3 regions of the Streptomyces sp. NPDC041713 genome follow, and region 3 is predicted to be linked to each of the others. Evidence: riboswitches for the same ligand, from Rfam matches in the RefSeq annotation. Region 3 holds a riboswitch; each other region holds the start of a gene.
The links. Region 3 has a riboswitch for cobalamin ahead of ACZ6CV_RS02485 (ABC transporter substrate-binding protein). Riboswitches for the same ligand answer to the same signal wherever they lie in the genome.
Positions count from the first base shown of each region.

Region 1 (10,113 bases), 470 kb from region 3:
TCGGACGCGCCGACCGGCAGCTCGACCATCCGCGCCGGGCGCGCCGTGGCGCCGCCCGACTCGTGCGGGCCGTCCGGGCAGTTCGGGTCCGGGGCCGCCGGATCGCACGAGAAGCGGCACCCGGCGACGACCGGCACCTCGGGGAGCAGCGCCGAGAGCGCGCGCACGGCGGTGGACTTGGCGGTGCCCTTCTCCCCCCGCACGAGCACACCGCCCACGGCGGGCGACACGGCGTTCAGCAACAGCGCGAGCCGCAGATCGTCCTGGCCGACGAGGGCGGTGAACGGATAGGGGGTGGTCACAGGGCCTCCTTGATGCGGTGGTGCGGGGCGGCGCTCACGATGGCGCTGAAGACGGCTCTCATGACGGCGCTCACGACGGGGCTCCGGGCGCGATGAACGGCAGCCCGGCCGGTGCGCCGTTCTCGATCAGGTCCAACAGGCCGTCCGTGTCCGCGTGTTCTTCGATCAGGTCGCCGAGCAGGTCGAGCTGTTCCTCGCGCAGCGTCCCGAAGGCGGTGTCCGGCGCGGGCACGAAGCGGCGCCCCGCCGCGCGGGCGACCTCGGTGAGGAACCGGCGCCGGAACGCGTCGCTCTCCAGCGACCCGTGCCAGTGCGTGCCCCACACCTCGCCGACCCGGCAGCCGTCCAGGAACGGCTCGCCGCCCAGCACCTCGGCGACCCCGTGATGGATCTCGTACCCCTCGACGGGCTCGCCGAGTGCCTCGCCCACCGGCCGGGCGAGGGTCTTCTCGCGGGCGAACCGCACCCGTACCGGCAGCAGCCCGAGGCCGTCCACGGAGCCGGCCCGCGACTCGACGTCGTCCTCGATGTGCTCGCCGAGGACCTGGAAGCCCCCGCAGATCCCGAGCACGGGACGGCCTTCGGCGGCGCGGCGCGCGAGGGCGTCCGCGAGGCCGCGCTCCCGCAGCCAGGCCAGCGCCCGTACGGTCCCGCGGGTGCCCGGTACGACGACGAGGTCGGCGTCGACGAGCTCCTCGGCCCGGTCCACGAACCGCACGACGACGCCCGGCTCGGCGGCCAGCGCGTCCACGTCCGTGAAGTTGGACATCAGCGGCACCGCGCACACCGCGACCCGCAGCACGTCCTCGCCGACCGGCGGGGCGACCACGGACTCCCGTACGGCGCCGCGCAGGGAGACCCGCAGCCCGTCCTCCTCGTCGATGCCGAGCCCGTGCTGGAACGGCAGCACCCCGAAGGTGCGCCGCCCGGTGAGCCCGAGCAGCATGTCCAGCCCCGGTTCGAGGAGGGAGACGTCACCGCGGAACTTGTTCACCAGATAGCCCGCGACGAGCTCCTGGTCGGCCGCGCTCAGCAGCGCGGTCGTGCCGAAGAACGAGGCGAACACCCCGCCCCGGTCGATGTCCCCGACCACCAGGACGGGGAAACGGGCGGCGCGCGCGATGCCCATGTTCACGATGTCGGTGCGCCGCAGGTTGATCTCGGCGGGGCTGCCCGCGCCCTCGCAGATGACGGCGTCGTACGTGCTGCGCAGTTCCTCCAGGCAGCCCACGACGGTGTCCAGCAACTGCGCCTGCCGCCCCCCGTGGTAGCCACGCGCACTCATCTCGCCCACCGGCTTGCCCATCAGGACGACCTGGCTGGAGCGGTCGCCGCCCGGCTTGAGGAGTACGGGGTTCATCAGCGCGGTCGGCTCGACGCGGGCGGCCTGCGCCTGCATGGCCTGCGCCCGGCCGATCTCCGCGCCCTCGCGGGTGACGAAGGAGTTGAGGGACATGTTCTGCGCCTTGAACGGCGCGACGGACACGCCCTTGCGGGTCAGCCACCGGCAGATGCCGGCGGTGACGACGCTCTTCCCGGCGTCCGACGTGGTCCCGGCGACCAGCAGTCCACCGCTCATGCTTTCCCTCTCCCTGACGTCGCCGACCGCAGCGCCCAGCGGGCGCCCACCACCGCTCCCAGGGCGAGCAGCCCGACGCGCCGGGACAGCCTGGCGGCCCGGTCGATGTCGGCCACCCGCACCTCGCGCCCCTCCCCGTTCAGCACCGGCCGGTGCTCGATCCGCCCCCCGTACGAGAGCGTCCCCCCGAGCCGGACGCCCAACGCCCCGGCGAAGGCGGCCTCGACGGGTCCTGCGTTGGGGCTCGGATGCTTGCCCGCGTCCGCGCGCCAGGCGCGCAGGGCCCCGCGCGGCGCGTCCCCGGCGAGCGCCGCGAGCCCCGCGGTCAGCCGCGCCCCCGGCCACCCGAAGACGTCGTCGAGCCGGGCGGAGGCCCAGCCGTACCGCCGGTAGCGGGCCGATTTGTGTCCCACCATCGCGTCCAGCGTGTTGACGGCCCGGAAGGCGACGAGGCCGGGCACCCCGGCGAGCGCGCCCCACACGAGCGCCCCCACCACCGCGTCGGAGGTGTTCTCGGCGACGGACTCCACCACGGCCCGCGCGATGCCGTCCGCGTCCAGCGCCTGCGGGTCCCGCCCGCACAGATGTGGCAGCCGCTCCCGTGCGACCTCGATGTCCCCGGCGGCCAGCGCCCCGCCGACGGCCCGCGCCTCCCGGCCGAGCGAGGTGCCGCCGACGACGGCCCAGGTGGCGGCGGCGGTCAGCGCGACGGATCCGGCACGTGAACGGCGTACGAGCGTGGTGGCCAGGGCAGCGGCACCCGCCGCGCCCCCGGCGCACACCACGGTGTGCAGCGCGCCCCAGCCGCGGTGGTCGCGCCAGAGGGCCCGTTCGACGGCGGCGGCGGCACGGCCGAACGCGGCGACCGGGTGGCCCCGGCGGGGATCGCCGAGCAGCAGGTCGCCGAGGAGGCCGGCGGCGGCGCCGTACGCGAAGTCGCGATCGGCACGCACGGGGTCAGCCCGTCGCCGCGCTGAGGAGCGAGCTCGTACTCAGAGGGAAGGGCGGCACCGGGCGGCCGAGCATGGCGATATGTCCTCACTCAGGGTGTCCGCGCCCTGGTTCGACGTGATCGGCGGCGAGAGTTCCTGGCTCGCGGGGAGGGACTCCCCGGTGACAGTGGCGGGACCGCGCCGGATTCGCACCGGCTTCCTCTTCTGCCGCCGTGGTTGGCCCCGGCAGTCCACCACGGCCCGCGAAGGCCCGTCAACTCGCCGTTGACCTGCGGCGGGAGAGTGTGTTGGGGCCCACACGCGGCGCCTGCACGCGGGGTCCGCGCACGCGCGTGGGGCGCGGAGCGTCCGTACGCTCCGCGCCCCACGAGGAAAGGCTGCCGTCGGGCGACGCCTCAGGCGACGATCAGGAAGATGCCGTACGCCACCGCCGCCGCGCAGAGCGCGAAGCAGGCGTACGCGCCGGTGCGCGCCAGGGCCGCGGAGCCACCGGCGGAGGCGGCCGCCGACTCCTGCTTGGAGAGGCCGACGATGCCGAGGGTGAACAGGCCCACCAGGGCCACCGTCACCGCGAGGCTGACTCCGAACACGGAGCCGAGAGCTGCCCAGTCGATGCTCATGCTGGTCTGTCCTTACACGGTCGCGGGCCGGGCGGGGTCCGCCATGGCGCCGGTCGTGGTGGTGGTCGGGGCCGAGACGGTGGCCTTGACGGGAGCGCCCGGCAGGACGGAGGCGGCCATCGCGCCCGCCGGGGGCGGGGTGACGGCGGCGATCGCGGTGGTCACGACGCCCGCGGGCTCGGCGGCCGGGGTGTCGCCGGAGCGGATCTCGTCGTCCGTGACGTTGGTGTGGTCCACCGAGTTGCGGCGGGACAGGACCCAGATGACGCTCGCCCCGGCGATCAGGAGGGCCGCGGTGACCGCGACGCCCCAGGGGCCCTGCTTGGTGAGGAACTCGGCGCCCGCGCCGACCAGACCGGCGGCCGGCAGGGTCAGGCCCCACGCGACGAACATCCGGGTGGCGGTCGACCAGCGGACCACGCCGCCCTTGCGGCCGAGGCCCGCGCCCATCACGGCGCCCGAGCAGACCTGGGTGGTGGAGAGGGAGAAGCCGATGTGCGAGGAGGCGAGGATCGCCGTCGCGGCGCTGGTCTGGGCGGCGAAGCCCTGCTGCGGCGCGAGGTCGGTCAGGCCCTTGCCCATCGTGCGGATGATGCGCCAGCCGCCGAGGTAGGTGCCGAGCGCGATGGCGACACCGGCCGAGACGATGACCCACATCGGGGGGTTGGCGCCGGGGTTCAGGACGCCGCCGGTGATCAGGGCGAGCGTGATGATGCCCATGGTCTTCTGCGCGTCGTTGGTGCCGTGGGCCAACGAGACGAGTCCCGCGGAGGCGATCTGGCCCGCGCGATAGCCCTTGGCGGTGGCCTTCTGGTCGGTGTTGCGGCCGATCCGGTACGTCAGGCGGGTGGCCAGCGTCGCGGCGATGCCGGCCACCAGCGGGGCCGCGACGGCCGGGATGAGGATCTTGGTGACGACGGTGCCGCCGTTGATCGACGACCAGCCCATCGACATGACCGCGGCGCCGATGAGGCCGCCGAAGAGTGCGTGGGAGGAGCTGGAGGGCAGGCCCACCAGCCAGGTCAGCAGGTTCCACAGAATCGCGCCGACGAGCGCGGCGAAGATCACCTCTGTCTTGAGGCCGTCCTCGTTGACGATGCCGCCGGAGATCGTCTTGGCGACCTCCACGGAGAGGAAGGCGCCGACGAGGTTGAGCACGGCGGACATGGCCACCGCCGTCTTGGGCTTGAGAGCGCCGGTCGAGATGGTCGTCGCCATCGCGTTGGCTGTGTCGTGGAAACCGTTCGTGAAATCGAACACGAGAGCGGTGACGATCACGATCCCGAGGAGAAGCGTGATGTGTTCCATTTACCCAGGCTTCTGTTGGACGTCAGTGGCACAAGGAACGTAGGCAATCCGGGTGAACGGAAAGTGAACTGGGCCGGGCGGTGCGGTGACCCAAAGCGGAGTGCCCTTGCTCCGGGTAGGACAGGTGTTTGAGATCGACTGTACGGAGCGGTGCCGGGCGACCCGCAAACCGACCGGAGTGTCGGGCTCCGCCATCCGGCGGCGCACCCCGCACGGACCGACCGCCCGCCCCCGGCCCCCCGGGCCGGCGCCCACCGTTGAAGAGATCCAGATCACCCGGCAGGATCCCCGCATGACTGAGCAGCGGCACACCGATGCCACCGAGGACACCGGCGGCACTGACGGGGCGGCGACGCGCGACGCGATCGGCCGGGCCTGGGAGGAGCTGGTCGCGACGGCCCGCAGGACGGTGACGGACGGCCTGGTCGTCGGCACCTCCGGCAACGTCTCCGTGCGGGTCGGCGACACCGTCCTGGTCACCCCGACCGGCGTCCCGTACGACCGGCTGCGCCCCGAGGACGCCGTCGGCGTCGACCTCGAAGGACGCCAGGTGCTCGGCGATCTCACGCCCACCAGCGAACTCCCCATGCACCTCGCCCTCTACCGCGCCACGGACGCGCGGGCGGTGGTGCACACCCACGCCGTGCACGCCACGGCCGTGTCGCTGCTGGTCACCGAGGTCCCCGCGGTCCACTACATGACCGCCGCCCTCGGTGGCCCGGTGCGCGTCGCGCCCTACGCGCTCTACGGCACCGAGGAGCTGGCGAGCGCCATGCTCGGCGCCCTGCGCGAGCGCACCGGATGCCTGCTCCAGAACCACGGAACGGTCACCTACGGATCCGGCCTCGCCCAGGCGTACGACCGCACCGCCCAGCTGGAGTGGATGTGCCGCCTCTGGCTCACCGCCGCCGCCCTCCCCGGCCGCACCCCGGCCCTCCTCTCGCCGGACCAGCTGCGCGAAGCGGAAGGCAAACTGAAGGGGTACGGACAGTCGGCCAACTGAGCTGTTCGCTCACCCCGCGGGCACCGCCCACTGGCTTCGCGGGCCTCGCCCCCGGACACTGGGACGGTGCGCCCAGCCAAAGCGACGGCAGCGGCCGTCACCGCAGTCACAGCCGCCCTCGGGACGGCCGCAGCCGCCATCGCGGCGGGCCGGTTCGCCAGCGACGCCGCCCTCAAGGCGCCCGTCGGCCGCCCGCTGCCGACCGAACCCCGTCTGACCGTGCACGCCACGGCCGCGGGCCAGGTCACCCTGACCCGCGCCCTCGCGAGCCGCCGCCCCGGCCGATACGGCCTGAGCGGCCCCGGCACCCACGCGATCGTCGGCCCCGTCCTGGACGCCGCCCCGCACGAGGCCGACACGGTCGTACGCCGCCTCGAAGCCGTCACCCACGGCTCCCTGGACCCCGGCGCGCGCGTCTGGCTCACCCCACAGGTCCACGTGGGCGACCCGCGCTCCGCGCTCGGCATCGATCACGAGGACGTCGTCGTGCCCGGCGAACTCGGCGCCCTGCCCGCCTGGTTCGTGCCCGCCGCCCGCGACACCTGGGTCATCACGGTGCACGGCCTCGGCACCACCCGCGAACACCCCATGGTCGTGATGGACTTCCTGCGCCGGCTGCGGGTCCCCGTCCTGGACATCGCCTACCGGGGCGACCCGGGCGCGCCCCGCTCCCCGGACGGCCTCGGGCACCTCGGCGAGACCGAGTGGCGCGACCTCGACGCCGCCATGCGGCACGCCGTGCGCAACGGCGCCGGGCGGATCGTCCTGCACGGCTGGTCCACCGGCGCCGCCATGTGTCTGCACGCCGCCGCCCACTCGGCGCTGCGCGACCGCGTCAGCGGACTCGTCCTCGACTCCCCGGTGCTGAACTGGGAATCCACCCTGCGCGCCCTCGCCGGCGCCCGCCGCACCCCCGGACCGCTCCTTCCGCTTGCGGTCCGCGCGGCCCAGGGGCGCACCGGGCTGCGCGGCGACCGCATCCTCGCGGCGGCCGGCGCCGGGATGCCGAAGGTCCCGACCCTCCTCGTGCACGGCCCCGACGACGTGGTCGCCCCCTGGGCGCTCTCCCGCCAACTGGCCGCCCGGCGCCCGGACCTGGTCACCCTGCACACCGTGCCGGACGCCCCGCACGGCGCCATGTGGAACGCCGACCCGAAGGGGTACGAAGAGGTGCTGCGGCGCTTCCTCACGCCCCTGGTCTGAGCCCCGCACCCGCATTCCGTTTGGGTTTTCGGACCGTCAACAGGAAGACTGTTCCCGTGACGTCCCGTACCCCGCGCGACTCCAGGCTCCGACTTGTCCGCGCGCCCTACCCGAGGGCCGAAGAGCGAGGAGAGGCCCGGCGCGACGCAACGCGCCCCCTCTCGGCCGCCCCCGGCGCGATGAGCAACCGCCGCACGCGCCGCCCCGCGCCCCGGCCACCCGAGGGCACACCCGCCCCCGCGGAGCTGGCCGGAGCGGCGCGCGCCCGGCTCGCCGACGCCGCGCGGGTCGCCCGCTGGGCGGACGCCGCGCTGCGCCCCGGCCCGGACGGCGCCCCGGGGACGCCCGACGGCAAGGGCACGCTCTCCGACGCCACGGCCGAACGGGCCGCCGCCGAGCTGGGCCTGACCGCCGCTCAGATCCGCGCCGACTGGGACACCGCGCGCCTCGCCGGCCTCGTCGAGGTGCACGGCGACGTCGCCCGCCCCGGCTGGCGGCTGCGCGTCTGGGACCGCGACGACACCGCCGTACTGCGCGGCTGGGTCGCCCTCTTCGACGCCTGGTCGCTGGCCCACCCGGCGCCGGACGACCTCGCCCCCGCGGCCGTCGCCGAGGTCGTCGAGGCCATGCCGCAGGTCCTCTCGCTGCTCCAGCTGTCGGCAGGACCCGTGCCCGTACCGCAATTGCTCGACCTCCTGGACCAGCGCGTCACCGAACTGCGCACCGAGCGCTGCGAGATCCCCTACGGCCCGCAGCCGGACCCCGCCGCCGCGCCCGACACCCCGCAGGACGCCCCGCTCCCCGCGCTGCTCGACTGGGCCCTGCACGGCCTCGCCGCCGTCGGCGCGCTGACCTGGGCCGACGGCCAGGCCACGCTCACCCCGCTGGGCAGCTGGGCGGTCTGGGTCAAGCTGGAGCAGATCTGCGTCGCCGCGCAGAGCCCCGCCGGGCACATCGAGCAGGCCGCCGAGGACATGCTGCGCGGCTGCGCCCGGCTGCGTCCCAACGCGGCCCGCGCCGAGTACCGCGCCTGGCTCGCCGCCCGCACGGTGGGCGGCGCGGTCACCGAACTCCTCACCGCGGCACGCGGCGAGGACGCCCTGCTGCGCGGCCTGGCCTTCGAGGCCCTGCGGGTGGTCGGCGCGCCCGCCGAGGCGGAGGTCAGGGCGGTCGTCGACGAGCCCTCCCTGCGCCCCTACGCACTGCTCTGGCTCGCCGAGCAGGAGGGCGCCGACCCCGAGGACGTCCACCTCGTGCTGACCCGCGAGGAGACCACCTGGCTGTGGGTCGACACCGCGGCTGCCGTCGCGGACCACGGCGAGACCCAACTCCTCGTACGGCACCTGGAGTCGGCGGTCCAGCCCACCGTGCCCGCACTCCTCGACGAGGTGCGCCGGGTCGGCCACCCCCGGACCGTGCAGGTCCTGGTCGCCCTCGCCGCGGCCCACCCCGACCCGGCGCTCGCCAAGGCGGTGCGCCGCGCGGCCTTCCAGGTGCACACCGGCGGGGAGTGAGCGGGCGTCAGCCCCGGGTGTCCGGGGCGTACGTGCCGAAGCTCCACACGTTGCCCTCGGCGTCCCGGGCCATGTAGTCCCGCGAGCCGTAGTCCTGGTCCGTCGGGGGCATCAGGATCTCCGCGCCGTGCTCCTTCGCCCGCTGGTGGTGGGCGTCGACGTCGTCCACCACGACGTAGACGCCGCACGGTCCGGCGTCGCGTATCGCCCGGTCGAAGGCGCCGCCCCTGCCCTTGGAGCCGAGCATCACCGCGCCGTTGCCCTGCGCCAGCTCGGCGTGCATGACGCTGCCGTCCTCGCCCTCGTACACACTCAGCTCGGTGAAGCCGAAGGCCTCCGTCAGCTGCTTGATCGCGGCCTTGGCGTCCGCGTACAGCAGGGTGGGGAAGACGCTCGGCCGTCCCGCGGCGTGGCCTGCCATGCCGATCACTCCGTCCAGATGTCTCGTGCCGGATGCTGTGTGCCGGATGTCTCGCGCGGTGTCAGCGGAAGGTGTCGCACTGTGCCATGTCGCCGCTGCGGTAGCCCTGGTAGAACCACTGCTGGCGTTGCTCCGCGGAGCCGTGGGTCCAGGACTCCGGCGTGACCCGGCCCTGGAACTTCTCCTGGATCCGGTCGTCGCCCACCGCGGCCGCCGCGTCGAGGCCGTCCCGGATGTCGGCGTCGTCGAGGCTGGTGATCAGCGGCTTGCCGGTGCGCTCGTCCGGGCTGCGGGTCGCGTGCCGGGCCCAGACCCCCGCGTAGCAGTCGGCCTGCAGCTCGACCTTCACGGCGTTGCTGTCGCGCCCGGTGCGCCCGTCCTGGGAGCGCCGCAGGGTGCCCATCAGGTTCTGCACGTGGTGCCCGTACTCGTGGGCCACCACGTACGCCTGCGCGAACGGGCCGCCGCTGGAGCCGAACTTGGTCCGCAGGTCGTCGAAGAAGCCCAGGTCCAGATAGACCTTCCGGTCGCCGGGGCAGTAGAACGGTCCGACCGCCGACGTGGCGGTGCCGCAGGCGGTGTTCACGCGGCCGGTGAAGAGGTAGGTCCGCGCGGGGGAGTACGTGCCGCTGCGGCGCTGGAACTCCGGACGCCAGTAGTCCTGGAGACTGTTGACCACCGCCACGATCCGGCAGTCCTCCTTGCTGTTGGCGTCCCGCCCCGTGTGGCAGCTCTGCTGCACCTGGTCGAGCGACGAGGACGAGACCGCGGGCTCGTCGTTGCCGGAGGAGAGCCCGAGCTGGTCGGGGCCCACCCCGAAGAACAGCCCCAGGAGCAGCGCGATCAGACCGGCCACGCCGCCGCCCACCGTCGCCCGGCCGCCGGGGATCCGACTGCCGCGCGCATCCTGCACCTCCGAGGTGTCCAGATCGGCGTCGTCGTCGAACTGCATGGGCGCACCCCTCTGCCGCGCATCCGGAACGGCCCGCGCCGCCCCGCACCGGGCTCCCGGCCACTTCATCCTGATACGTCCGCGTTCCGCGGGCGCCGGACGGAGGTCCGAACGGGGGACGCGGACCACCCCGCGCCGTGTCGCCCCGCCGCCGGGCGGCCCGCCCCGACCCCCGCCGCTACGCTCTGCGCCTGATCCGTGGGCAGTGGTACCGAAGGGGGGCGTCATGTCCGCTCTGCCGTTCGACGCGGCCGGCCT
Region 1 covers NZ_JBVIZY010000001.1:1,050,789-1,060,901, forward strand. The annotation lists gene ACZ6CV_RS04640 (putative cobaltochelatase) at 1-302, opposite strand, end outside; gene ACZ6CV_RS04645 (cobyric acid synthase) at 373-1,881, opposite strand; gene ACZ6CV_RS04650 (cobalamin biosynthesis protein) at 1,878-2,834, opposite strand; cobalamin riboswitch at 2,945-3,084, opposite strand; gene ACZ6CV_RS04655 (hypothetical protein) at 3,230-3,454, opposite strand; gene ACZ6CV_RS04660 (inorganic phosphate transporter) at 3,467-4,762, opposite strand; gene ACZ6CV_RS04665 (class II aldolase/adducin family protein) at 5,055-5,765, shown strand; gene ACZ6CV_RS04670 (alpha/beta hydrolase family protein) at 5,832-6,968, shown strand; gene ACZ6CV_RS04675 (hypothetical protein) at 7,025-8,482, shown strand; gene ACZ6CV_RS04680 (VOC family protein) at 8,490-8,903, opposite strand; gene ypfJ (KPN_02809 family neutral zinc metallopeptidase) at 8,965-9,855, opposite strand; gene ACZ6CV_RS04690 (hypothetical protein) at 10,082-10,113, shown strand, end outside.
Region 1: another riboswitch for cobalamin. It lies ahead of ACZ6CV_RS04650 (cobalamin biosynthesis protein); the one in region 3 lies ahead of ACZ6CV_RS02485 (ABC transporter substrate-binding protein).

Region 2 (10,113 bases), on a different contig from region 3:
CGCGATCACATTCGCAGATCTGGCGGACCTGCCGCACACCCGCAATGTCGTCACCGAGGCGATGCGCATACGGCCGGCCGCCTGGATATTCACGCGCCGGTCGGTGGCCGAAACCGAACTGGGCGGCTATTCGATTCCGGCGGACGCGGACATCGTCTACAGCGTCTACGCGATGCAGCGCGACCCGCGTTCCTTCGAGCGGAACCTGGAGTTCGACCCGGACCGGTGGAAACCGGAACGCGCCGCCGCCGTACCGGAGTTCGCGATGATGCCGTTCAGCGTCGGCAACCGTAAGTGCCCCGGCGACCACTTCAGCCTGGCCGAACTCGCCCTGATCCTCGGGACGGTGGCCCCGAAGTGGCGCCTCGAACCGGTCGGGGAGACCGACACCGGCACCCGCGTCGGCATCACCCTGCACCCCAAGCGGCTCGTCCTGCGGGCCACCCCGCGCTGAACACGGCCGTGTGCCCGCCCCGCCGAAGCCGACGGGACGGGCACAGGGAGGGCGCTGTGCGCCAGACCTAGAACTCGTCGTCGAAGGAGACCGACCCCTCGACCGCGACCTGGTACGCGGAGGGCCGCCGCTCGAAGAAGTTGGTCAGCTCCTGGACGCCCTGCAGCTCCATGAAGGAGAAGGGGTTCTCCGAGCCGTAGACCGGCGCGAAGCCGAGGCGCTGCAGCCGCTGGTCGGCCACGCACTGCAGGTACTCGCGCATCGAGTCGGTGTTCATGCCGGGCAGACCGTCGCCGCACAGGTCGCGGGCGAACTGCAGCTCGGCCTCGACGGCCTCCTTGAGCATGTCCGTGACCTGCTGCTGCAGCGCGTCGTCGAAGAGCTCCGGCTCCTCCTTGCGGACCGTGTCCACCACGTCGAAGGCGAAGCTCATGTGCATCGTCTCGTCGCGGAACACCCAGTTGGTGCCGGTGGCCAGGCCGTGCAGCAGACCGCGGCTGCGGAACCAGTACACGTAGGCGAAGGCGCCGTAGAAGAAGAGCCCCTCGATGCACGCCGCGAAGCAGATCAGGTTCAGCAGGAAGCGGCGCCGGTCGGCCTTGCTCTCCAGCCGGTCCAGCTTCTCGACCGAGTCCATCCAGCGGAAGCAGAACTCGGCCTTCTCACGGATGGAGGGGATCTCCTCGACCGCGTCGAAGGCCGCCGCACGGTCCTCCGGGTCGGGCAGATAGGTGTCGAGCAGCGTCAGATAGAACTGGACGTGCACGGCCTCCTCGAAGAGCTGACGGCTCAAGTACAGCCGCGCCTCGGGGGAGTTGATGTGCTTGTACAGCGTCAGCACGAGGTTGTTCGACACGATCGAGTCGCCGGTCGCGAAGAACGCGACCAGACGGCCGATCATGTGCTGCTCGCCGGGCGAGAGCTTGGCGAGGTCGGCGACGTCGGAGTGGAGGTCGACCTCCTCCACGGTCCAGGTGTTCTTGATCGCGTCCCGGTAGCGCTCGTAGAAGTCCGGGTAGCGCATGGGGCGCAGGGTCAGCTCGAAGCCCGGGTCGAGGAGGTTCTTCTCGCTGTTCGTCGTGGAGCTCATTACTGGCAGGCCTCGCAGGACTCGGGGTTTTCCAGGGAGCAGGCGACGGCGTCTTCGGGGGTCGCCTGCGTGGGGACGGGGGCGGGTGTGGTGGCGGCCGCGTTCGAGCCGCCGGCCGCGCGCGCGATGCGGGTGGCGGGGCGCGAGCGCAGGTAGTACGTGGTCTTCAGGCCCTGCTGCCAGGCGTACGCGTACATCGAGGAGAGCTTGCCGATGGTCGGCGTCTCCAGGAACAGGTTGAGCGACTGCGCCTGGTCCAGGAACGGGGTGCGCGCGGCGGCCATGTCGATCAGGCCGCGCTGCGGCAGCTCCCACGCGGTGCGGTACAGCGCGCGGACGTCCGCCGGGATCCAGCTGAAGCCCTGCACCGAGCCGCTGGCCTCGCGCAGCGCCTCGCGGGTCTGCGCGTCCCAGACGCCCAGCCGCTTCAGCTCCTCCACCAGATAGGCGTTGACCTGGAGGAACTCACCCGAGAGCGTCTCGCGCTTGAAGAGGTTGGAGACCTGCGGCTCGATGCACTCGTACACGCCGGCGATGGACGCGATGGTCGCGGTCGGCGCGATGGCGAGCAGCAGCGAGTTGCGCAGGCCGGTCGCGGCGATACGTTCCCGCAGCGCCGCCCACCGCTCCGGCCAGGTCAGCTCCACGTCGTAGTGGTCGGGGTGCAGGACGCCGCGCGCGGTGCGGGTCTTCTCCCAGGCGGGAAGCGGGCCGCCCCGCTCGGCGAGGTCGGCGGACGCCTCGTACGCGGCGAGCATGATGCGCTCGGCGATGCGGGTCGACAGGGCGCGCGCCTCGGGAGAGTCGAAGGGCAGCCGCAGCTGGAAGAAGACGTCCTGCAGACCCATCGCGCCGAGGCCCACCGGGCGCCACTTGGCGTTGGAGCGGCCGGCCTGCTCGGTCGGGTAGAAGTTGATGTCGACGACGCGGTCGAGGAAGGTGACGGCGGTGCGGACGGTCGCGTCGAGGCGCTCCCAGTCGATGTCGCCGTTCTCCACGAACGCGCCGAGGTTGACCGAGCCGAGGTTGCAGACGGCCGTCTCGCCGTCGTCCGTGACCTCCAGGATCTCCGTGCACAGGTTCGAGGAGTGCACGGTGTGGCCGGGCTCGGCGGTCTGGTTGGCGGTGCGGTTGGCGGCGTCCTTGAACGTCATCCAGCCGTTGCCGGTCTGCGCGAGGGTGCGCATCATCCGGCCGTACAGCTCACGGGCCGGGATGGTCTTCTTGGCCAGGCCCGCGGCCTCCGCCTTGCGGTACGCGGCGTCGAAGTCGTCGCCCCACAGGTCGACGAGGTCCGGCACGTCGGACGGCGAGAAGAGCGACCACGGCAGGTCGGCGGCGACCCGGCGCATGAACTCGTCCGGGATCCAGTGCGCGAGGTTGAGGTTGTGCGTGCGGCGCGCGTCCTCACCGGTGTTGTCGCGCAGCTCCAGGAACTCCTCGATGTCGGAGTGCCAGGTCTCCAGGTAGACCGCGGCCGCGCCCTTGCGCCGCCCGCCCTGGTTGACCGCGGCGACCGAGGCGTCCAGCGTCTTCAGGAACGGCACGATGCCGTTGGAGTGCCCGTTGGTGCCGCGGATCAGCGAACCGCGGGAGCGGATGCGGGAGTACGAGAGACCGATGCCGCCCGCGTGCTTGGAGAGCCGCGCGACCTGGTGGTAGCGGTCGTAGATCGAGTCCAGCTCGTCCAGCGGGGAGTCGAGGAGGTAGCAGGACGACATCTGCGGGTGGCGGGTGCCGGAGTTGAAGAGCGTCGGCGAGGACGGCAGGTAGTCCAGGCGGCTCATCAGGCCGTACAGCGCGGCGACCTCGTCGAGCGCGCGGACGCTGTCGTCCTCGGCGAGGCCGCTCGCCACGCGCAGCATGAAGTGCTGCGGCGTCTCGATGACCTGGCGGGTGATGGGGTGGCGCAGCAGATAGCGGCTGTGCAGCGTGCGCAGGCCGAAGTAGCCGAAGCGGAAGTCGGCGCCGTCGGCGAGCGCGGTGTCCACGAGCGCGTCGAGCCGGGCGGCGTGCGCGGCGACGAAGTCGGCGGTGCGGTCGGCGATCAGGCCCTCGCGGTGGCCGACCGCGATCGACTCGGTGAACGAGCGCACGCCCTGCGTGGCGGCCTCGGCGGCGACGGAGAGGGAGAGCAGCCGGGCGGCGAGCTTGGAGTACGCCGGGTCCTCGGAGATGAGCCCCGCGGCCGCCTCGGTCGCCAGCGTGCGCAGCTCCGCCTCGTCGGCCCTGGCCGAGCGGCCGCGCAGCGCGGCGGCGGCGACCCGGCCGGGGTCGGCGTCGGGGAGGTCGGCGGTGAGGTCGGTCAGGGTGCGCAGCAGCGCGGTCCCCGGCGCGTCGGCACCCTCGGTGCCGTCGGTGCTGGCACTGGGTCGCGGTGCCCGCGCTGACGCAGGTTCGGCAGGCGCGATGGTCACGTGGAGCTCTCCCTCGCTCGGCTCTGGGCCTGCGCGAGGGGACGGCACACACGGGCGCACCCGGACAGGGCGGCGTACCGCGTCCACCGGCCCATTCCACGAGGCCCGGACGGTCGGCACCCGGGCCGGACGGCACGGGTGCGCTGCTGGCAGGTCTTCGGACTCCGCGTACGACAAAGGCGTACACGTCCACCGTTGCGGGACAGTTCCGGACTTGCACCGGATTCCCCTGCGGCGACAGCGAGCACGAGCATACATCTTGTGTCGGCCCGCGGAAGCAGGCCCACATCTTGTGTCGGATCGCGGGGGATGGGGCCTAGAGTGTCAACGCGTAGGTGAGCAGCGGGAGGTCGGGGAGCGGGCACCAGTCGCGCTCCGGGGTCCGCGTGAAGCCGAGGCGTTCGTAGAGCCGGTGTGCGGTCCGCATGGAGGGCGAGGAGGACAGCACGAGCCGGCGCCGGCCCGCCTCCCGGGACCGCTGCACGCACGCGCGGACGAGTAGTTCGCCGACCCCGCGGCCGCGCGCCGCGGGCGAGACCGCCAGCATGCGGATCTCCGTCTCGTCGTCGCGCGCGATGTCGGCCAGGGCGCCGCCGGAGGGCACGAAGGTGACGCCGCCGAGCAGCGCGCCGTCCGCGGTGCCGTCCGCCACGGCGACCAGGATCTCGGCGTGCGCCGCGCGCCCCGCCACGTCCCGCAGCACGGGCAGGTACTGGTCGTCCGCCCCATAGTCCAGGTGTCCGTCGTCGAGATAGGCCTGCGCGGTGAGGTCGCCCAGCGCCGCGTACTCCTCGGGGCGTGCCGTTCTGATCGTGATGTCCATGGGGCGCAGTGTGCAACAGCGCACGACAAAGGGCCGCCGGTTTTCCGGCGGCCCTCCGGTGTCGGCGGGGCGGGAGCGGACTCAGCTCCGCGGGAGCGGGCTCAGTGGCCGGCGCCCGCGGTGGCCGGCGGCAGTTCCTCCACGACGCCGGGGTCGCCCGCGTCCGCCGTGTAGTCCTCCGGAGACGTCTCGTCGACGCCCTCGGGGGCCTTCAGCGCCTTCAGGACGAAGGTGAGGACCACGGTGACCACCACGTTCAGGACGAAGGCGGTGAGGCCGATGTAGCCGATCTCGCCGATGCCCGGGATCGTGTCGGAGGAGCCGCCGAAGTGCTTCTGCGTGGGCGAGGCGACGCCGTACGCGGCCAGCGTGCCGTAGACCATGCCGACCGCCCAGCCCGCGAGCAGCGCCCAGCGGTGGAACCACCGGGTGAACAGGCCGCCGACCAGCGCGGGCATCGTCTGCAGGATCCAGATGCCGCCCAGCAGCTGGAAGTTGATCGCCACGGTCTTGTCCATGCCGAGGACGAAGATGAGGGCGCCCACCTTCACCAGGAGCGAGACCAGCTTGGAGACCTTGGTCTCCTGCTCGGGCGTCGCGTCGGGCTTGATGAAGTCCTTGTAGATGTTGCGGGTGAAGAGGTTCGCGGCCGCGATGGACATGATGGCGGCGGGCACGAGCGCGCCGATGCCGATCGCGGCGAAGGCGACGCCGGTGAACCAGTCGGGGAACATGTCCTCGAAGAGCTGCGGGATGGCCAGCTGGCCGTTGTCGACCTTGACCCCGGCGGCGATCGCCATGAAGCCGAGCAGCGCGAGCAGGCCCAGCATCAGCGAATAGAGCGGCAGGATCGTGGTGTTGCGGCGGATGACGTTGCGGTTCTTGGAGGAGAGCGTCGCCGTGATCGAGTGCGGGTACATGAAGAGCGCGAGCGCCGAGCCGAGCGCCAGCGTCGCGTACGTCCACTGGCCGGCCTCGGGCGGCGCGAGGGCGCCGCGCGGTTTGCCCGTGCCCTCGTTGACCACCCCGAAGGCGTCGCCGGCCTTGGCGAAGATGTCGTCGAAGCCGCCGAGCTTGATCGGGATGTAGATGATCGCGACGGCGATGACGAGGTAGATCAGCCCGTCCTTCACGAACGCGATCAGCGCGGGCGCGCGCAGCCCCGAGGAGTACGTGTACGCCGCGAGCACCGCGAACGCGATCAGCAACGGCAGGTCCTTGACGAACCAGTTGGTGTCGGGGCCGCCACCGATGCCCATGACGTCGAGAACGGCCTGGATGCCGACCAGTTGGAGCGCGATGTACGGCATCGTGGCGAGGATGCCGGTGACCGCGACGGCCAGCGAGAGCCCCTTGGAGCCGAACCGCCCGCGCACGAAGTCCGAGGTGGTCACGTAGCCGTGCTTGTGCGAGACCGACCACAGGCGCGGCAGGAAGGTGAAGATCAGCGGGTAGACGAGGATCGTGTACGGGACGGCGAAGAAGCCGGCCGCGCCCGCCGCGTAGATCGCCGCCGGGACGGCCACGAAGGTGTACGCGGTGTACAGGTCTCCGCCGAGCAGGAACCAGGTGACCCAGGTGCCGAACGACCGTCCGCCCAGGCCCCATTCGTCCAGGGACTCGGTCTCGGCCCTGCGCCAGCGCGCGGCCAGGAAGCCCATCGCCGTGACCGCGACGAAGAAGAAGATGAAGACCCCGAGGGCGACGCCGTTCACGCCGCCCGATGCGAGTGTGGTCACTTTCCGGCACCCCCCTGGGCCTGCGCGGCCTTGCGGGAGCGCTGGTCACGCTGCCACAGCTTGTACGCGGTCATCGTCAGCACCGTGGAGATGAGCACCCACAGCATCTGGTACCAGTAGAAGAACGGGATGCCGATCAGGGTCGGGTCGATCTTGGCGTAGGAGCTCACCCACAGCATCGCCACGAAGGGCGCGACAAGGCAGACGGCGATGACCACGCGGACCGGCGTGACGACCGGTCTGTTCACTTCCGGCGCATCTGACATGTCGCGGCTCCGTTCCCTCACTTATCCCATGCTTAACGTGCGGGAAATCTAAGCCACAGTCTCGCGGTATGGAACCCCCGTCCGGATAACGGACGGATCACCTCCGCGTAATGTCCCTGCTCAGCAGCAGCGGAAGCCCTGCCGGGGGTCCGACTCCTGCTGGTCCGTCCGCATCCGCTCGAATGCGCGGCGGCTGGGGACGGTTGCGTCCGGATGGTCCCTGCGGATATGAGCCACGTACCGCTCGTACGCGCTCTCGTCCGTCAACTCCCTGACGTACCAGCGCATCCAGCGCACTCCGCGCAGCAGCCAGGTCATGGCGTCACTCCCTCCCGGTCCCGCTCTTGCCGTTCCTCCTCCTTCTCCTCGCGGGTCGCGAAGAGTCCGGCGGGGGCGGTCAACCGCGATGCCACGTACGGGGCTTCCGTGAGCCGGGAGGCCCCGGGGGCGCGGACGTGCCGGACGCAGACGCGGGCGGCGTCCACGATCACGACGACGACGAGCAGCGCCAGCACCGCCGAAAGGACGCCGTCCACCGTGGAGTTGGTGACGACGGTGTGCATGTCGTCCATGGTCTTGGCGGGCGGCAGGATCTTCCCGTCGTCGATGGCGTCCCGGTAGTCGGCGCGCTGCTGGAAGAAGCCGACGCGCGGATCACTGGAGAACACCTTCTGCCAGCTCGCGGTGAGCGTCACCGTCGCGTCCCAGGCGAGCGGGACCGCGGTGATCCAGGCCCACTTGAGGCGGCCGGACTTGACCAGCAGCGTGGTGCAGACGGCGAGGGCGACGGCGGCGAGCAGCTGATTGGCGATGCCGAAGATCGGGAAGAGCTGGTTGATCCCGCCGAGCGGCTCGTGCACGCCGACCCACAGGAAGTACCCCCACAGGCCGGTGATGGCGGCGCTGGTCAGCAGCAGGCCCGGCTTCCAGCTCATGTTCCTGAAGGGTTTGTGGACGTTGCCCAGCATGTCCTGGAGCATGAAGCGGCCCACGCGGGTGCCCGCGTCCAGCGCGGTCAGGATGAACAGCGCCTCGAACATGATCGCGAAGTGGTACCAGAAGGCCCGCAGCGAGCCGCCGGTGACCTTCGAGAAGATCTCCGAGACGCCGACCGCCAGGGTGGGCGCGCCGCCGGTCCGCGACAGGAGCGAGGACTCCTCGACCTGCCGGGCGGCCTGCGCCAGCTCGGCAGGCGAGATGGTGTACCCGAACCCCGCGACGGCCTTCGACGCCTCCTGGACGGTGCCGCCGACCACGCCGGCCGGCGCGTTCATCGCGAAGTACAGACCGGGGTCGATGATCGAGGCGGCGACGAGCGCCATCACGGCGACGGCCGACTCCATCAGCATGGAGCCGTACCCGACCATCCGGACCTGCGTCTCCTTCTGGATCATCTTCGGCGTGGTGCCCGAGGAAATCAGCGCGTGGAAGCCGGACAGCGCCCCGCAGGCGATGGTGATGGAGACGAAGGGGAAGAGCGAGCCCGCGAAGACCGGACCGTCGCCGCGCGAGGCGAAGTCGGTCACCGGGTCCATCTTCAGCGTGGGCAGCGTGACCACGACGCCCACGGCGAGCAGCACGATGGTGCCGATCTTCATGAAGGTGGAGAGGTAGTCGCGCGGCGCCAGCAGCATCCACACCGGCAGGATCGAGGCGATGAAGCCGTACGCCACCAGGCAGATCACCAGCGTCGACGGGGCCAGCGTGAAGGTGTCCGCGAGGGAGGACTCCGCGACCCAGCGCCCGCCGACGAGTGCGAGCAGCAGCAGCGCGACACCGATCAGGGAGACCTCGCTGACCCGGCCGGGGCGCAGGACCCGCAGGTAGAAGCCCATGAGCAGGGCGATCGGGACCGTCATCGCGATGGAGAAGGTGCCCCACGGCGACTCGGCGAGCGCGTTGACGACGACGAGCGCGAGCACCCCGAGCAGGATGATCATGATGGCGAAGGTGGCGAGCAGCGCGGCGGCCCCGCCGAACGGGCCGATCTCCTCGCGCGCCATCTGCCCGAGCGACTTGCCGTCGCGCCGGGTCGAGAAGAACAGCACGACCATGTCCTGCACGGCGCCCGCGAAGATCACCCCGGCGATGATCCAGATGGTGCCGGGCAGGTATCCCATCTGGGCGGCGAGCACCGGCCCGACCAGCGGGCCCGCGCCCGCGATCGCCGCGAAGTGGTGGCCGAGCAGCACCCGGCGGTCGGTCGGGTGGAAGTCGATGCCGTTGTCGAGCCGCTCGGCGGGCGTGGCCCGCCGCTTGTCGACCTTGAGCACCTTGTACGCGATGAACTTCGAGTAGAAGCGGTACGCGACCGCGTACGAGCCGACGGCCGCCGCGACCATCCAGGCGGCCGACACCTCCTCGTCGCGGGCGAGGGCCAGGACGGTCCAGCCCGCGGCGCCGATCAGCGCGACGAGGGACCAGATGACGATGGAGCGGGGATTCGCGGTGCGCACCGGGTCGTCCTCCCGTTCATCTTGCGATGACGTTCATCGTGCGATGACGGGAGGAACGTAGAGCAGCGCGGTGATGCGCGCCAGACCCCCTGGGGGCGCGGTGCGCGGGCGTCAGTCCGTGGGGCGCTTGAGGCGTGCGACGAACTTGTAGCGGTCGCCGCGGTAGACGGAGCGCACCCACTCCACCGGCCTGCCGTTCCCGTCCAGCGAGTGGCGGGAGAGCAGCAGCATCGGCAGGCCCACGTCGGTGCCGAGCAGGCCGGCCTCGCGCGGGGTGGCGAGCGAGGTCTCGATGGTCTCCTCGGCCTCCGCGAGGTGCACGTCGTACACCTCGGCGAGCGCGGTGTAGAGCGAGGTGTACTTGACCAGGGAGCGGCGCAGGGCGGGGAAGCGCTTGGCCGAGAGGTGGGTGGTCTCGATGGCCATCGCCTCGCCGTTGGCGAGCCGGAGCCGCTCGATGCGCAGGACGCGGCCGCCCGCGCTGATGTCGAGCAGCCCGGCGAGGGTGTCGTCCGCGGTGATGTACCCGATGTCCAGGAGCTGCGAGGTGGGCTCCAGACCCTGGGCCCTCATGTCCTCGGTGTACGAGGTGAGTTGGAGGGCCTGCGACACCTTGGGCTTGGCGACGAACGTGCCCTTGCCCTGGATCCGCTCCAGCCGGCCCTCGACGACCAGCTCCTGCAGCGCCTGGCGCACCGTGGTGCGGGAGGTGTCGAACTCGGCGGCGAGGGTGCGCTCCGGGGGGACGGGGGTGCCGGGCGGCAGCGTCTCCGTCATGTCCAGCAAGTGCCGCTTCAGGCGGTAGTACTTGGGCACGCGCGCGGTGCGGCCGACGGTGGGAGCCTCCGTGGGCACGTCGGCCCCGGTG
Region 2 covers NZ_JBVIZY010000002.1:212,929-223,041, reverse strand. The annotation lists gene ACZ6CV_RS05870 (bifunctional albaflavenone monooxygenase/terpene synthase) at 1-454, shown strand, start outside; gene ACZ6CV_RS05865 (ribonucleotide-diphosphate reductase subunit beta) at 522-1,544, opposite strand; gene ACZ6CV_RS05860 (ribonucleoside-diphosphate reductase subunit alpha) at 1,544-3,961, opposite strand; cobalamin riboswitch at 4,093-4,225, opposite strand; gene ACZ6CV_RS05855 (GNAT family N-acetyltransferase) at 4,278-4,784, opposite strand; gene mctP (monocarboxylate uptake permease MctP) at 4,886-6,445, opposite strand; gene ACZ6CV_RS05845 (DUF3311 domain-containing protein) at 6,520-6,789, opposite strand; gene ACZ6CV_RS05840 (YbdD/YjiX family protein) at 6,910-7,107, opposite strand; gene ACZ6CV_RS05835 (carbon starvation CstA family protein) at 7,104-9,245, opposite strand; gene ACZ6CV_RS05830 (GntR family transcriptional regulator) at 9,357-10,113, opposite strand, start outside.
Region 2: another riboswitch for cobalamin. It lies ahead of ACZ6CV_RS05860 (ribonucleoside-diphosphate reductase subunit alpha); the one in region 3 lies ahead of ACZ6CV_RS02485 (ABC transporter substrate-binding protein).

Region 3 (10,113 bases):
GCTGAAAGCGAGCAGCGGACGATTAGTAGGGAGCGGACCATTGTGCACGGAGAGCTTGCCCTTTCGTGGCTGTACACACATCCGCTCGCCCTGGATGCCGTAGTAGGAGTCTGGTGTGGTCGCGTTCACTACATCACGGGCGGCGCGGTGGGCTGTTGCAGAGGTCCGGTTCGCGAAGGCAACTCCTCCAGCAAGGACGAGCATGACGGCGCCCGCCACAGCCACGACCGTCACAATGCTCTTCTCCCAGGCCCAGTGGAAGTGGCGCGCCCAGCCGTAGAGGGCCAGAGGGGGCAGGAGTAGCCCTACGCAACCGAGCGTAGGGAGCAGTGCGGATGCACCGGTCCAATAGACGGGAGTGGAAACGGAGTCGGAAGGGATTCCAAAAACGTCCTCCACGTACAGGAACTGCAAAAACGAGCCGACAAACGGCAGGACCCACGGCAGGGGAAGCGCAAGCACGGTTAGCAGGCCGACTGCATGCCTGCTGATCCAGGTCTGGCGAACGGCGAACCAGCAGCCTCGGGGCACGTACCACAGCAGAGCCAGACAGGCGAACGTGAACAGAACGCTTCTGATCTGCGCGGCGACGCCGTAGGGGTTCTGTTGGTGCCACATGTATCCGGGCATCGCACTGCCAGCGAGGATCAAGGCCCCGGCCAGCCAACGCAAGGGCCAGGGGCGACGCTGATTGCTCGTGTACCAGTTGCCGACGAACCACGCGATGATGGCGAGGGGCACGGACATGGCCAGTTGACCGAGCGAAGAACGATCGTACGCGAGCCAACCGTAGAACATGATCAGGGCTGCCAAGCTAAGGCGGAGCGCTACTCCTCGACGGCCGTGCCGCCAGGGATTTCCACTGTCCTCCGTCTCATTGGTCTTGGGCCCCACGCTCTTGCGCACGCCGTGGCGCGACTCGTCAAAATCGAAGCCGCCAATCCGCTGTCGCCCGAGGAGCTCGCGGACTCTCGCTTCTTCGACGGATGGGGCAACAGCGATGGTGCGCTGCTCGTCAGCGAGCCCTGACTGAGTACGCAGCGAGGCCAACCAACCGAGGCCTCGCCTGCTTCGCCAGCTTGATTCCCTAAAGACGCGCCATGTCACCAACTGCTCGGGCACCTGGGCGCGGACGAGTGCCCCTCCCACAATGGTCACGGTCACGTGCTTGCCCACAATCTTCAGCAGGCGTTGGCGGGCGCCGGTTTCGGCACACTGCCGCGAGCCGGGAAGCCGCACCTCTACAACGTATGCAATTTGGTCCTCCGGCCGCCCGGGGTCCTCCTGCTCACTGGCTGACCGGATAGCCCAACCTTGCTGCTCACACAGTCCCTTGGCGAGCAGCCGATCGCGCCCGCGCTTCGGGATCCGGAAAACCAGATCCACCCGCACGTCGAAGCCAACGACCGGCAAGGGGACTTCCGCTTCGTCGACAGCTACGTCACTGTGGGATCCGCCGGACGGAGAATCGTCCACCTCCCGGCGTGGGCCGGGAACCCTCAACCGCGTCTCCGTTCTCGTCCCCCGTTCACTGTTCGACGACATGAGACGACGAACAAGTAGCGTGCCGAAGACCATGACATCCCCTTTGTGTTGGCACTACACCGACGGAGGGGACGGGTGCACATGGAGTCGTGACCGCCCCCATGACTCAAGAGCGATAACGGTCGCACGGAGCACTGACATTGCCGACCGCCGCTTCAGTCGACGACCGACGCCCACAAATCCAGTTAATAATGATGCAGGTCTGCGCCGACAAGATCGATTCTCTAGGTACCTTGGACGTTTGAGCCTCCCCCGTACTTGTCGACACACCCGGTCAAGGCCCGCCTTGCGGATCGAGCGCGTGATCTGTTGGGCTCCACCCAGCCGTTCGAGGGGACCGCCGGACCTCCGCCGAAGTAGCGGCGGAGGGCGCTGGCGGTGGTGACCACGAACTCTTCCGGGATAGACATGGCATCCGCCCAGCGAACCTAGGCGTGCTTCCGCGGCTCACGGTTCTCGGGCTCGCCGGCCCACTCGTGGGTTAGGAAGACGACGGCCAGAAAGCCATGCGTGCCTCGTGGATGCTTGTAGGCGAACTCGAGCGGCCCGACTGCACTCTCAAGCTGGTCTCCTCATAGAGCTCGCCCACCGCGGTATCTGTGAGGGGCTCGCTTGGTTCGGTCTTACCGACCGGCAGGTCCCACATTCCCTGGGCGGACTTGGCGTTCTGGCTGCGCTGGAGGATGACTAATCGGTTGGTAGCCGGTGGAAAGTCAAGGCGGCGACCAGCTGCGTCATGGATTCAAGGGCGGGATTACGAGGTCAATTCGGGGCCCTGGGAGCTGCGGCTCATGGACGCGTCCACCGCCAAGGCCACCCTCGACCGTTACAACCGGCGCCCGGAGTGACGCACGCGTCCGTGCGGGTCCGCTGTCACGCCCCGTGACGTTCGGCCGTCCCCTCGTGCATCCACATCATGTTGATCCTGTGCATCTTTGCCGTCGGCCGCATGGAAGCCGGACGAGGCCGCCCATCTTGCTGGGTGGCCTCGGCGCACTCCGTGATAGCACGGAGTGATCGCTTCCGAAGGAAGGTACGGCCTCATGGGCATCTTCAGCCGTCGCCAGACCGGCACCACCGAGCGGGCGCCGGGCGGTGGTCTCGGCACGCTCGATCCGCAGGCCGCGGGGGGCGACGCCGCTCTCGACCCCGCCCTTCGCTCGCTGGAGGGGCAGTGGACCATCGACCGGCCGCACAGCCGGATCGGGTTCTCCGTGCGGCACGCCATGGTCACCACCGTGCGCGGCGCGTTCGCCGATTACGACAGTGCCCTGTACTTCGACGGTGCGCAGCCCTCGCGTTCGCGGGCCGAGCTCACCATTCGTATCGCCAGCGTCGACACCGGGGTCGAGCAGCGCGACGCGCATCTCGTCGGCACCGACTTCTTCGACGCGCGCCGCTATCCGGAGATGGTCTTCCGCTCCACCGCCACCATCCACGACGGTGGGGAGACCTTCCGGATGGCGGGGGATCTCACCATTCGCGAGGTCACCCGGCCCGTCGAGCTCCAACTCGACTATCTGGGCTCGGTGGTGGACCCCTTCGGCTTCGAGCGGGTCGGCTTCGACGGGACCACCACCATCGACCGCACCGACTGGGGACTCGTCTACAACCAGCGGCTCGCTGCGGGCGGCACCATGGTGAGCGAGAAGGTGCGACTTCAGTTCGACATTTCCGCCGTTCGGGCCACGGACGTATAGCGGGGCGGGCCACGGACGTATAGCGGGGCCGACCACGTCCGTGCGGCGGGTCCGTCGGCGGTAATTTGTCTCCGGTTCCCGGATTTCCCGTAATCCCCTTGGAGGCGCTGTGGTTCGCGTATCGGCGGCAGCCGGAGGACTCGCTCTGGTGGCCGCCACGTGCGGTTACGTGACCATGGGGCCCTCCGGCGGGCCGGAGGAGGCGATTCCTACGCTCTTTCTGACGCAGGAACTGGCGTCCACCGCCTCCTCTGAGTCCTCCGGCGCGCATGACGGGCAGCTCGCCAACCGCTTCGTCGTTCGGGACCGTTCCGGGGCGACGGTCGGCGGCGCCTACGAGTCGTGCGTCAAGGGGCTCGTCGGGGGGCGAGCACTCACCGCGTACTGCTCCGGGATCATCGAGATCTCTGGGAAAGGGAAGATCGCCTTCCAGGCCTCCCGGTCGGTCACGGACGGGCCCGGTGCGAAGCAACCCGTGGTCACCGGAGTCGTCACCGGGGGAACCGGCGCCTACGACGACGCCGGCGGGGAGATGGACCTCACCCCGCCTGGCTCCGACGCCGACCCGTGGGTCGCCGAGTTCCGGTGAGCGGTACCGGGCGGAAGTGCGTCGTCAGGCGGCCCCCCTCGTCCAGGACGTGGAACGCCACCGACGGGGGCAGGTCGCGGTGCACGTGGTGCGACGGGTCCGTCCGGTGCTCCCACGGGAGGCGCAGCGTGGAGACCACTCCGGGGGCCACGAGCAGCGGGCGGCCGGCGAACGTCGTCGCCGCCGGCGTGTGCGCGTGGCCCGCCAGGAACGCCGTGACGTTCGGGTGGCGCGCCGTCAGGTCGGCCAGGCGGTCCTCGTCGAGCTGGCGGATGCCGTCCACGTACGGCGTGTTGAGCGGGACCGGCGGGTGGTGGAAGGCGACCAGGACCGGGCGCGTGGGCGGGGTGTCGGCGAGGAGGTCCGACAGCCAGGTCAGCGTCTCGTCCTCCAGTCTGCCGTGGTCCTCGCCGGGGACGGACGTGTCGCACAGGGCCAGGACGAAGCGGTCCGTGGCGTGGGAGCTGTTGATCGGCCTCGTGTGCCCGCTCGCGCCACCGGGTTCGCCCAGCAAGTGCTCGCGGTAGGCGGGGCGTTCGTCGTGGTTTCCGGGGCAGGTCAGCAGGGGGTGACGGGACGTCAGGAGTTTGCGGGCAGCCTCGTACTCGGACCGGGTCGCGTGGTCGGCGATGTCGCCGGTGACGATCACCGCGTCCAGGTCGTACGGGAGGTCGTTCAGGTAGTCCATGACGGCGCGGGTGCGGGCGACGCTGCGGCCGGCGTCGGTGGCGGCGGTGTCGAGGTGGGTGTCGCTCAGGTGGGCTATCACGGAGGGCAGTGGCATGCCCCGAATCTATGGGGCAGGCAGGGGCGGGGTGGAGAGCCAACCGTCGGCCTTTGGCCTGCTTGCTGCGGGGTGCGTGCCACCATGGGTTCGTCCCGGGGTGCCTGCTGCCCCGGGTTCGTCCCGGGGTCCCTGCTGCCCCGGGTTCGTCCCAAGGCGCGTGCCACCCCGGGTTCATCCCGCCCTCAGCCCCGCAGGAACCGCACCGAAGGGCGGCCCGCCCCCGCGTCCGCCTCCTGGGTCACCACCGCCCGCACCCCGTACACCTCGGCGATCAGCTTCTCGGTGATCACCTCGGCCGGGGTCCCCGCCGCGTACGCGGCGCCGTCCTTCAGGATCAGCAGGTGGTCGCAGAACATCGCCGCCAGGTTGAGGTCGTGCAGCGCGATCACGCTGGTGACCGGGAGCTCCGCGACCAGGGACAGCAGGTCCAACTGGTGCTGGATGTCCAGGTGGTTGGTGGGCTCGTCGAGGAGGAGTTCGCGGGGTTCCTGGGCGAGCGCGCGGGCCAGCTGGACGCGTTGGCGCTCGCCGCCGGACAGGGTGTGCCAGGCCTGCGCGGCGCGTTCGGTGAGCCCCGTGCGCGCCAGCGCCTCGCGCACCGCCCGCTCGTCGTGGGGCGTCGGCGCGGACCACGCGCGGCGGTGCGGGATGCGGCCCAGGCGTACGACGTCCCGTACGGTCAACTCGACCTGGGTGGTGGCGTGTTGCTCGACCACGGCGATGCGGCGCGCCACCGCGCGGCGGCCCGTGTCGGCCAGCGTGCGGCCGTCCAGGGTCACCACGCCGGAGGCCGGGGCGAGGACGCCCGCGAGGATGCGCAGGAGCGTGGACTTGCCGGATCCGTTGGGGCCGAGGAGTCCCACGGTGGCGCCGTCGGGCGGGGCGAGGCTGACGCCGTCGACCACCAGGCGGCCGCCCGCCTCCCGGCTGACGCGGTCGGCGCGGACACCCGTGTGCGGGCCCGCCCTTTCCGTGCGCACCAGGTCGTACGTCACGACACCCTCCGCGTCCGGTACAGCACCGCCACGAACGCCGGTACGCCGATGAGTGACGTCACCACGCCGACCGGGACCTCCTGCGGGTCCAGGGCCGTGCGGGCCAGCGTGTCCACCCAGACCAGGAAGACCGCGCCGGCCAGCGCCGTGACCGGGAGCAGCCGGGCGTGCCCGGAGCCGACGAACGCACGGGCCGCGTGCGGCAGGACCAGGCCGACGAAGCCGATGGCGCCCGCCGAGCTGACCAGCGCCGCCGTCAGCAGCGCCGTCGTGCAGAGCAGGATGATCCGGGTGCGGGCCACCCGGACGCCCAGCGTCGCCGCCGCCTCCTGCCCGAACGCGAACGCGTCGAGCGTACGGGCGTGCGCGAGGCAGACCAGCAGCGTCACCGCGAGCACCGCGGCGCACAGCCACACGTCGGTCCAGCCGATTCCGCTGAGGGAGCCGAGGAGCCAGAACAGCACGCCCCGCGTGGTCTCGGCGTCGCCCGCCGTGAGGATCACGAACGAGGTCAGCGCGGAGAAGAGCTGCATCGCGGCGACGCCGGACAGGACGACCCGGTCCGTGGTGTCGCCCAGGGTGTGGCTCAGGAGCAGCACCAGCGCGAACGAGCAGAGCGCGCCGACGAAGGCGCCCGCCGAGACCGACACCGCTCCCCCGCCGACCCCGAGGACGACAACCGCGACCGCTCCCGTGGACGCCCCGGAGGACACCCCGAGGACGAAGGGGTCCGCGAGCGGGTTGCGGAGCAGGGACTGCATGACGGCTCCGCAGACCGCGAGGCCCGCGCCGCAGACCACGGCGAGCAGGGTGCGGGGCATCCGCAGGTTCCAGACGATGCCGTCCCTGATCGGGGTGAGCGGGGTGTCGCCGAGGCCGAGGTGGGCGGCGACGGTCGACCACACGTCGGGCACGGAGATGTCCGCGGGTCCGATGGTGACGGCCACGGATACGGACAGGACGAGCGCGGCGACGCCCGCCGCCCAGAGCAGACCCAGGCGGACGCGGGCGGGGGCGGATACGGGAACGGGGGCGGCACCGGCACCGGCACCCGCACCCGCACCCGCACCCGCACCCGCACCCGCACCGGGAGTGGAGTCCGTGCCCCGCGCGGTCTCGCTCGCCGTCACGTGGCGAGCCCGAACTTCCGCAGGCCCGCCGCCACTTGTTCGATGCCGTCGACCGTACGGACCGTGGGGTTCATCGCCTGGCCGCTGAGCAGGACGTACCGCTTCTTCCTCACCGCGGTGAGGTTCTTCATCGCCGGGTTGGTCTCCAGGAACCTGATCTTCGCCCGCGCGCTCTCCGCCGACTGCGACTTGCGCGTGAGGTCGCCGAGGACGAGCACGTCGGGGTCGCGGTCGGCGACCGTCTCCCAGTTGATCTGCGGCCACTCGTCGTGCGTGTCGTCGAAGACGTTCTTCGCGCCGAGTTCGCGGGTGATGATGCCGGGGGCGCCGCAGCAGCCCGCCATGTACGGGGCGTCGGAGTTGGCGAACCAGTACAGGAGACGCGTGTCGGACGCGTCGATGTCCTTCGTCGCCTTCGTGACCCGGCGCTTCATGTCGGCGATCAGCTTCTCGCCGCGCCGCTCGACGTGGAAGACCTTCGCGAGGTCGCGCACCTCGCCGTAGACCGTGTCCATGGTGAGGGTCCGCACGCGCTTGCCGTCGCCGGCGCCGTCGTTGTCCTTGCCCGCGCAGTCGCTGGGCGAGACGTAGACGGGGACGCCGAGTTCGGTGAACTTCGCGCGGTCCGCGACCCCGCCCTTGCCCACGGTGAAGAGGAAGGAGGCGCTGACGAAGTCCGGCTCCTTGTCGAGGACCTTCTCCAGCGAGGGGTAGCGGTCGGAGAGCCGCTCGACCTTGGCGTTGTCCTTCGCCAGGTTCTTCAGGACCGGGTCGGTCCAGGTGCCGGTGCCTGCCATCCGGTCGGCGAGGCCGAGCGAGAGCAGGATCTCCGTGGAGCCCTGGTCGAGGGAGACGGCCCGCCGCGGCGGCGCCGTGACCTTCGCCTCCTTGCCGCAGGAGGTGACCGTGACCGGATAGCCGTCGGCGCTCCCGCCCCCGGCGCGTCCGGACCTGCCCGCCGAGCCGTCCCCGCACGCGGTGAGCGCGAGCAGAGCGGCGCAGAGGAGGGCGGACAGGCGCACGGGCGCGGATATACGGGCTGTCGAGGACACGTGATCCCTTGGGTCTCGCGGCTCATACGCGGAGCCTGGCCTGCGTCACGACCTCCGCCGCCCGGTGTGCGGACGGAGGCGCCAGCAGGTCTTCGGACTCGGGATCGACCGGGCGGGGCGCCTTCCCGGGCGTCCTGAGACGCCCAGTGGCCGTTGCCCCGCCCGTCCCCCTCACCGCTGCGCGTCAGTTCCGGATTCGCACCGGATTCCCTGGCCCAGGTGTGGGTTTGACTGGCTTGCGCAAGTTATCACGCACCCTCACGCGCTCGTTCCGGCCGTCGGTCCCGGTTCGATCCGGCTTCGACAAGGGCGTCGGTCCGGCTTCAGTCAGGCCGTCGGCGCCGGGCGCGGCTCGCCGCGATACGTGCCGAAGGACCAGCGGTTGCCCTCAGGATCGGCGATGCCGAACTCCCGGCTGCCGTACGGCTTGTCCTCGATCTCGGTGGTGATCTCCACGCCCGCCGCGGTGAGGCGCCGGTACAGCGCGTCCACCTCGGCGGTGACGATGTACGCGCCCGCGCCGCCCGGCTTGCCGCAGGTGGCCGCGGACTCCGGGTCGTACGAGCCGAGCATGATGCCACCGCCTTCCGGCCAGTCGAGCTGGGCGTGGGCGACGCGGCCCTCGTCCTCGTAGACGGCCGTGCGCAGGAAGCCGACGGTGCCGACGAGGAAGTCGATCAGTGCGGGGGCGTCCGTGGCCTGCACGCCCGGCCAGATGGCGGGGGCGGGGGTCACGCGGGTGTCAGGGGTGGCAGGGGTGTCAGAGGTGTCCAGCCGCTGTTCCGGCCGGCTGTTCGGTGTGTTCGGTGTGCTCGGTGTGGTGTTCATGGCTTCGAGTCTTCGCCTCCACCATGGGCCCCGGCTTGGATATTCCGGCACTCTTCGGCCAGCCAGCGGGTGGGGCTGGCCCCCGTGTACTGCCGGAAGTCGCGGACGAGGTGCGAGTGGTCGTAATAGCCCGTGTCGGCCGCGACCCGGGCGAGGTCGGGCCGGTCGCCCGCCGCGACGGCCCGGGTCACGGCGGCCTTCGCGTGCTGGAAGCGCATCAGGCGGGCGGCCTGCTTCGGGCTGAGTCCCGTCTCGGCGCGGAACAGCGCGGTCAGCCGGCGCTCGCTCAGCGCGACGTGCCGGGAGAGTCCGCCGAGCGTGCCCGCGCCGCGGTGCCGGGCCAGCCACGCCCAGGCCTCGCCGACCTCGGGCCGTACGGACCCCGCCGCGCGGTCGTCGGACGCGAGCCGGCGCAGATAGCCGGAGAGGAGAGCGAAGCGGTCCTCCCAGCGGTCCAGCTCGCAGAGCCGCTCGCGGACCTCGGCCGCGCGGGCGCCGAACACGTCGGTGCCCGCGACGACGAGCTGTCCGGTCAGGTCGGCCGCGGGCACGCCGAGGAGCGCGCGGGCCGCGAGGGGGTGCACGGCGAGCTGGATGCCGGCCTCGTGCTCGGGCTGGACGACGTAGGCGGGGCTCTGGTGTAGGCCGCCCACCACGATGTCGGTGCGCGCCGCCTCCGGTCCCGTGGCCCGGTCCGGGGAGTCGCCGGTGGCGATGGGGCCGTCGAGGGAGAAGATCACCGTCAGATACGGCGACGGCAGGCCGCGGTGCAGGGCGGGGCGCTGCCCGGTGGTGCGGTAGCCGACCGCCGAGACGACCATGCCGTCGAGCCGCGGCGCGGCCCGGACGAACTCACGGGTGCCCATGGGTTCAGTATGCGCGGCGGAGTCCGACCGGTCGCGGCGCACGCCCCCGCGCCCCGGGGCCCACGCCCCCACGGCCCACGGCCACCCCGCACCCGCACCCCGCATCGGCGCCCCCCGTGCCTACCCCTGTTCATCTCCCGCATGCCCCCGCGGCACGGTGACTTCGATCATGGGAAATGCGCGTGGCGCCCCATAGCATTGCGCGCCGCTCCGGACGGGGCCGCACACCGCTCTCAGGGAACGGCAGGGACGTAGAGACATGGCAGTACGCACGGCGAAGGCCGCACGGGCAGTACGGGCGAAGAGCAGGCTTGCCCTCATCGGCACCACCGGCGCGCTGGCCGCGGCCGTCCTCGCGGGCAGCGCCCTGTGGCCGACGGACGAGGCGAGCGCAGCCGACACCTCGGCGGCCACCGCCCGCGAGCTGTCGCACTGGCCGAAGCCGGTCGCGAAGCGGCTCGGCAAGGTCATCGCCGAGAACGACCACAAGGGCGCGTACGCGGTGTTCGACGCGGACAACACCACGTACCGCAACGACCTCGAAGAGGCGCTGCTGCCCTTCCTGGAGATGAAGGGCATCCTCACCCGCAAGACCATGGACCCGTCCCTGAAGATCATCCC
Region 3 covers NZ_JBVIZY010000001.1:579,409-589,521, reverse strand. The annotation lists gene ACZ6CV_RS02520 (hypothetical protein) at 1-1,578, opposite strand, end outside; partial or broken gene ACZ6CV_RS02515 (NUDIX domain-containing protein) at 1,866-2,283, opposite strand; gene ACZ6CV_RS02510 (YceI family protein) at 2,589-3,245, shown strand; gene ACZ6CV_RS02505 (hypothetical protein) at 3,394-3,834, shown strand; gene ACZ6CV_RS02500 (metallophosphoesterase) at 3,785-4,618, opposite strand; gene ACZ6CV_RS02495 (ABC transporter ATP-binding protein) at 4,804-5,616, opposite strand; gene ACZ6CV_RS02490 (FecCD family ABC transporter permease) at 5,613-6,614, opposite strand; gene ACZ6CV_RS02485 (ABC transporter substrate-binding protein) at 6,743-7,768, opposite strand; cobalamin riboswitch at 7,865-8,049, opposite strand; gene ACZ6CV_RS02480 (VOC family protein) at 8,126-8,626, opposite strand; gene ACZ6CV_RS02475 (AraC family transcriptional regulator) at 8,623-9,492, opposite strand; gene ACZ6CV_RS02470 (HAD family hydrolase) at 9,752-10,113, shown strand, end outside.